2 regions of the Streptomyces sp. NPDC005070 genome follow, and region 1 is predicted to be linked to the other one. Evidence: riboswitches for the same ligand, from Rfam matches in the RefSeq annotation. Region 1 holds a riboswitch; the other holds the start of a gene.
The links. A riboswitch is a leader RNA that binds a small molecule or an ion and turns the genes downstream of it on or off. The one in region 1 is predicted to bind glycine.
Positions count from the first base shown of each region.

Region 2: linked by a shared signal. The riboswitch ahead of gcvP (aminomethyl-transferring glycine dehydrogenase) and the one ahead of gcvT (glycine cleavage system aminomethyltransferase GcvT) in region 1 are both predicted to bind glycine.

Region 1 covers NZ_JBSFZS010000075.1:16,515-19,914, forward strand. Annotated here, with positions in the region: gene gcvH (glycine cleavage system protein GcvH) at 1-229, opposite strand, end outside; gene gcvT (glycine cleavage system aminomethyltransferase GcvT) at 415-1,548, opposite strand; glycine riboswitch at 1,583-1,693, opposite strand; glycine riboswitch at 1,694-1,790, opposite strand; gene ACWEBX_RS24190 (AAA family ATPase) at 1,966-2,634, shown strand; gene ACWEBX_RS24195 (enhanced serine sensitivity protein SseB) at 2,734-3,400, shown strand, end outside.
Region 2 covers NZ_JBSFZS010000045.1:44,831-48,230, reverse strand. Annotated here, with positions in the region: gene ACWEBX_RS17680 (DNA polymerase IV) at 1-1,043, shown strand, start outside; gene ACWEBX_RS17675 (PRC-barrel domain-containing protein) at 968-1,336, opposite strand; glycine riboswitch at 1,451-1,547, shown strand; gene gcvP (aminomethyl-transferring glycine dehydrogenase) at 1,726-3,400, shown strand, end outside.

The sequences.
Region 1 (3,400 bases):
CCTCGCCGTTCACCGGGGAGTACAGGTCGCTGACCGACTTGGTCGACTCCAGCTCGCCGCAGGACTCGCCCGCGGCCACCGTGTCACCGACCGAAGGGAGCTGGGCGTAGACGACATCGCCGAGCGCGTTGGCCGCGAACTCGGTGATGCCGACCGTCGCGACGCCGTCCTCGGCGACCGACAGCCACTCGTGCTCCTTGCTGTAACGCAGCGTCTGGGGGTTGCTCATGACCTGAATTCTCCTGTACGCGGTGGAGTGCTGATGGAGGGAAGCGTGGGTGACCGGGCGGATGTGCCCAGGGTCACGTCCGGCGCCCCGGCGGGCGCCCGTCAGTGCCGGAGCCCCGCGGGGGCATCCGTCAGTGGCGGCGCCCGGAAGGCGTCCGTGTCATGTCCGGCCCCTGCGGACCAGTGTCACTTCTGGCGCTTGTAGAACGGCAGCGCCACGACCTCGTACGGTTCGTGGCTGCCCCGGATGTCGACACCCACACCGGTCGTGCCCGGCGCGGCGTGCGCGGCGTCGACGTACGCCATCGCGATCGGCTTGCCCAGCGTGGGGGAGGGGGCGCCGGAGGTGACCTCGCCGATCACCTCACCGCCGGCGACGACCGAGAACCCGGCGCGCGGCACACGGCGGCCCTCGGCGATCAGGCCGACGAGGACCCGCGGCGGGTTCTGCTCGGCGCGGGCGGCGGCGGCCTCGAGTGCCGCGCGCCCCACGAAGTCGCCGTCCTTCTCGAACTTCACGACCCGGCCGAGGCCGGCGTCGAACGGGGTCAGCGAGGTGGTCAGCTCGTGCCCGTACAGCGGCATGCCCGCCTCCAGGCGCAGCGTGTCGCGGCAGGAGAGACCGCAGGGGACGAGACCGGCCGGGGTGCCCGCGTCGGTCAGGGCCTGCCACACCTTCTCGGCGTCGGCGGGGGCGACGAACAGCTCGAAGCCGTCCTCACCCGTGTAGCCGGTGCGGGCGATCAGGGCCGGGACGCCGGCCACCGTGCCCGGCAGGCCCGCGTAGTACTTCAGGCCGTCGAGGTCGGCGTCGGTGACCGCCTTGAGGATGCCGGGGGACTCGGGGCCCTGCACGGCGATCAGCGCGTACGCGTCACGGTCGTCGCGCACCTCGGCGTCGAAACCGGCGGCGCGCTCGGTCAGGGCGTCCAGCACGACCTGGGCGTTGGAGGCGTTGGCGACGACCATGTAGTGAGCGGAACCGGCCTCGTGCTCGGCGAGCCGGTAGACGATCAGGTCGTCCAGGATGCCGCCGTCCTCCTGGCAGATCATGGTGTAGCGGGCGCGGCCGACGCCGACGGTGGCGATGTTGCCGACCAGCGCGTGGTTCAGGAGGTCCGCCGCCTGAGGTCCGGTGACGGTGATCTCGCCCATGTGGGAGAGGTCGAAGAGACCGGCCTTCGTGCGGACGGCGAGGTGCTCGTCGCGCTCCGAGCCGTAGCGCAGGGGCATGTCCCAGCCCGCGAAGTCGGTCATGGTCGCGCCGAGCGAACGATGCAGGGCATCGAGCGCGGTGTGACGGGGTGCGTTGCTGCTCATCGGTCTGGCTCCCAGGGCATGACGGCGAGGTCGTTCCTCCCCATCTGTCATCGGAACCTGAGAGGTTCATCAAGACCCCACGAATCGGTGGTCCTGACTTGCACCTTGGGTGGGGCCGACGGAGCGGCCCGCTTTTCAGATGTGCCTCGCCCGCGCGGTAACGGTGCCTGAGAGATTCAAGGGAGGGACTTGCTCCTTCGGCGCCCGGGTACACGTACCCAGGACTCTCCCGCGCGGATTCAAGCGGCCGGTATGCAGTTGGCGCGGCCATCATCGCACGCGCTGTCGGATCACGGCAGCCCGCCATCTGTGACCGTGCTGTGGCAGTCCGCGTACGAAAAGAGGAAGCGCCGGGCATTACCTTCTCTTTACACTCGACGGGGATGGGACTCCACATCGAAGGGGAGGACGGTCACGGTGAACAGGACCACGGCGTACGCGACGACCTCGGGTCTCGCACTGCCCGAGCAGCCCGGCGCACCGGCCCGGGAGGCCCGCGGACCGCGTGCCGCGGCCGTCGTGCGGGACCTCCGTGACCGGGTCGGGCACAGTCCGCACGGTCTCCGCTTCGGGGCGCACGACGTGGTCGTGGTCAGCGGACTGCCCGGGAGCGGCAAGTCGACGCTGATGCGGCGGGCCGTGCTGGGCGCGCGCGTCGACTCCCAGGACACCCGCGACCGCTGGGACGGCCGGATGTCCGGGCGCCTGCCGTACGCGCTCTACCGCCCCCTCGTCCGCCTCGCGCACTACGCCGGCCTGCGCCGCGCCCTGCGCGAGGGCGGCGGACTCGTCGTGCACGACTGCGGCACGCAGGCCTGGGTGCGCCGCTGGCTCGCCCGCGAGGCCCGGCGCCGCGGCGGGGCGCTGCACCTGCTGCTGCTCGACGTCACGCCCGGCACCGCGCTGGACGGCCAGCGCGATCGCGGCCGGGGCGTCTCGCGCTACGCCTTCGCCCGCCATCGCGGTGGGGTCGCCCGGCTGCTGCGCTCCGCCGAGCGGGGAGACCTGCCCGAGGGATGCGGCTCCGCGGTGCTGATCGACCGTGACGCGGCGGACGTGCTGCACAGGATCGACTTCGGCCACTGACCGGCAGCGCGCCGCGGGATCGGCTTCGGCCACTGACCCGCCGTGGCGGCCCACTAACCTAACCAGCCGGAACAATGGTTCGAAGCGGACGGTAGACAGATGGACTTTCCGGCACAGGCGCACCCCCATCCGCACGGCGGTTGGCCCGGCAACGAGCTGGAGGAGGTGTTGTCCGCCTCCCTCGGCGTGCCCGGGCCCTCGGCGGCCGCCCGTATCGTCGAGGTGCTCGGCCGCAGCTTCGTGTGGGTGCCGCTGCCCAACGGCGGCGGCCCGCAGAGCGGTCCGCTCGATCTGCCCACGATGGACATCGGCGGGCAGGTCCACGTCCCCGTCTTCAGCTCGGAGGAGCAGTTCCGCCAGGTCGTCGGCGGTCACATGTCGTACACGATCGCGCCCGCCGTGGAGTTCGCCCGCGGGCTCCCCCCGCAGGTCGGCATCGTGGTGAACCCGGACGGCGTGGTCGGCGTGCCGCTGCCGCCGCCTGCCGTCGCCGAGCTGTGCAGGGCCGGGCGGTCCGAGCTGGACGGGGCGGCCAGCGGCGGCCGTGTGCGGCTCTTCGAGCCCGACTGGCAGGACGATCCGATGGACTTCCTGGCCGCTGCCTCGGCGGAGTTCGCCGCCACCGGTGTCGTCCTGAGCGCGCGGCGCTGTCTGGCCAGCGTGGAGGGCGACGCCCCGGTCATGTTCATCGGCGTCGAGCTCTCGGTGTGGGAGGGCGACGCGCGCGCGCTGCCCCTGGACGCCCTGGGCCGCGCCCTCGGCCGGG
Region 2 (3,400 bases), on a different contig from region 1:
TCGCCTCGGAGCAGGCCAAGCCCGACGGTCTCGTCCTCATCGAGCCGGGCACCGAGCGGGCGCTGCTGGGGCCGATGTCGGTGCGGACGCTGCCGGGTGTGGGGCCGGCCACCGGCGACCATCTGCGCAGGGCCGGCATCACCAGCGTCGAGGAGCTCGCCGAGGCGGGCGAGGACGAGCTCGTACGACTCCTGGGGAAGGCTCACGGGCACGCGCTGTTCGCGATGGCGCTGGCCCACGACGAGCGGCCCGTGGTGGCCGAGCGGGAGACCAAGTCGGTGTCGGTCGAGGACACGTACGACGTGGACATCCACGACCGGGTCCGGGTGGAGCTCGAGGTGCAGCGACTCGCGGACCGGTGCGTGCGGCGGCTGCGCGGGGCCGGACTGTCGGGGCGGACCATCGTGCTGAAGGTCCGCCGGTACGACTTCTCGACGCTGACGCGGTCCGAGACGCTGCGGGGGCCCACGGACGACCCCGGCGTCGTCCGGGAGGCCGCCGCCCGGCTGCTGGAGGGCGTGGACACGACCGGCGGCGTCCGGCTGCTGGGGGTCGGTGTGTCCGGGCTCGCCGACTACACGCAGGAGGACCTGTTCGCGCAGGCACAGGCCGCGGCCGTGGGGGAGCCGGTGGCCGAGAAGCATGCCGGGGACGAGCCGGCCGAGGTGACCGGCGCGGCCGAGGTGGCGGCGGCCGAGCGGAGGTGGCCCTCCGGGCACGACGTGTGTCATGCCGAGTACGGGCATGGCTGGGTGCAGGGGAGCGGGCTGGGGCGGGTCACGGTGCGGTTCGAGACGCCGTACTCCGAGCCCGGCCGGGTGCGGACCTTCCGGACGGACGATCCGCGGCTCGAACCGGCCGACCCGCTGCCGCTGGTGGAGCGAGGACCCGAGGACGCCGGCGGGACGCCGGCGGGCCCCGGGCCGTCGGTGTCAGCGGCCGGGACGCGTGGTCCCGGCCCGGGGGCTCAGGTGTCCTCGGAGCCCGCGAGTCGGCCGAAGTCCCGGTCCGGTGGGGGCGGGGACGCCACGTCGAGGCCGTAGTGGTGGTAGAGCTGGAGCTCCTGTTCGGGGGAGAGATGGCGCCCGACGCCGAAGTCGGGGGCGTCCTTGATCAGGGCCCGGTCGAAGGGGATACGCAGGGTCCCCTCGATGATCTCGCTGGGCTCCAGGGGCACGAAGGCATCCCTGCTGAACAGCCCGGTGCGTATGGCCGCCCACTCCGGGACGCCGGTCGCGTCGTCGAGGTACACCTCGTCGATCGTGCCGATCTTGGTGCCGTTGCTGTCGAACGCCTTGCGGCCGATCAGGTTGCGCGGATCGATGTCGGTCTGCACGGTCCCTCCAGTGGTCGCAAACTCATCCGTAAGTACTACAAAAGAGCACATTTGTGAAGGCGGCCACTCGAGGGCTGTCGGCTTGTCCTCGCTGGTAGGCTGGCAAGCGGCTGCTGATCCCGTGCGGGAGAGTCCTCCGGATTTTCACCGGAGGCGCCGAAGGAGCAACTCCTCCCCGGAATCTCTCAGGCTCACGTACCGCACGGACGAGGTCACTCTGGAAAGCAGGGCGGGTGTCGATGGCCTCCGCTCTCACCGACGGTGAAAGCCGGGTTGTCCGCGGGACCATCCGGTGAAACTCTCAGGTTGAGATGACAGAGGGGGAGGCCGTCGGGGTACCCGTGCCGGGGTGCCCCTCGAAGGTCGCGTCAGACCAGGAGGCCTCCGCCATGACCGCCCCTCGCATTCCGCTCTCCGAGCTCGAACAGGGCATTCCCTTCGAGCAGCGCCACATCGGACCCGACTCCGAAGCACGGGCCAAGATGCTCGCGCAGGTCGGATACGGCTCGCTCGACGAGCTGACGGCCGCCGCGGTGCCGGACGTGATCAAGAACGTCGAGGCCCTGAACCTGCCGGCCGCGCGCACCGAGGCCGAGGTACTGGCCGAGCTTCGCTCCCTCGCGGACCGCAACCAGGTGCTCGGCTCCATGATCGGCCTCGGTTACTACGGTACGTTCACGCCGCCGGTGATCCTGCGCAACGTCATGGAGAACCCGGCCTGGTACACCGCGTACACGCCGTACCAGCCGGAGATCTCGCAGGGCCGTCTCGAGGCGCTGCTGAACTTCCAGACCGTCGTCGCCGAGCTGTCCGGGCTGCCGACCTCCGGCGCCTCCCTCCTCGACGAGGGCACCGCCGCCGCCGAGGCCATGGCGCTGTCCCGCCGCATGGGCAAGAACAAGAAGGGCCTCTTCCTGGTCGACGCGGACGCCCTGCCGCAGACCGTCGCCGTCATAGAGACCCGTGCGGAGCCGACCGGCGTCGAGATCGTCGTCGCCGACCTCGCCGACGGCATCCCGGCCGACCTCGCCGGGCGTGAGATCAACGGCGTGCTGATCCAGTACCCCGGCGCCTCCGGTGCCGTACGCGACATCAAGCCGCTCGTCGAGCAGGCACACGAGCTGGGCGCGGTTGTCACCGTCGCCGCCGACCTGCTCGCCCTGACCCTGCTGACCTCGCCCGGCGAGCTCGGCGCGGACATCGCCGTCGGTACGACGCAGCGCTTCGGCGTGCCGATGGGCTTCGGCGGTCCGCACGCCGGCTACATGGCGGTCCGCGAGAACTTCGCGCGCAGCCTTCCCGGCCGCCTGGTCGGCGTGTCCGTGGACGCCGACGGGCACAAGGCGTACCGCCTCGCCCTGCAGACGCGTGAGCAGCACATCCGCCGGGAGAAGGCGACCAGCAACATCTGCACCGCTCAGGTGCTGCTCGCCGTGATGGCCGGCATGTACGCCGTCTACCACGGCCCCGAGGGCATGCGGACCATCGCACGGCGTACCCACCGCTACGCCACGGTGCTGGCCGCCGGGCTCACCGCCGGCGGCGTCGAGGTCGTCCACGGCGCCTACTTCGACACGCTCACCGTGCGGGTCCCGGGCCGTGCCGCCGCGATCGTGGCCGCCGCCCGCGTCAACGGCGTCAACCTCCACCCCGTCGACGCCGACCAGGTGTCGATCTCGTGCGACGAGACGACCACCCGCGAGCAGCTCGCCGCCGTGTGGAGCGCGTTCGGTGTCGAGGGCGACATCGAGGCGCTGGACGCGAGCACCGAGGACACCCTGCCGGCCGCGCTGCTGCGCACCGACGCGTACCTCACGCACCCCGTGTTCCACGACCACCGCTCCGAGACGGCGATGCTGCGCTACCTGCGCAAGCTCTCCGACCGCGACTACGCGCTCGACCGCGGCATGATCCCGCTGGGCTCCTGCACCATGAAGCTCAACGCGACCACCGAGATGGAGTCGGTCACCTGGCCCGAGTTCGGGCAGCTCCACCCCTTCGTGCCCGCCGAGCAGGCACAGGGCTACCTGACGCTGATCCACGAGCTGGAGGACCAGCTCGCCG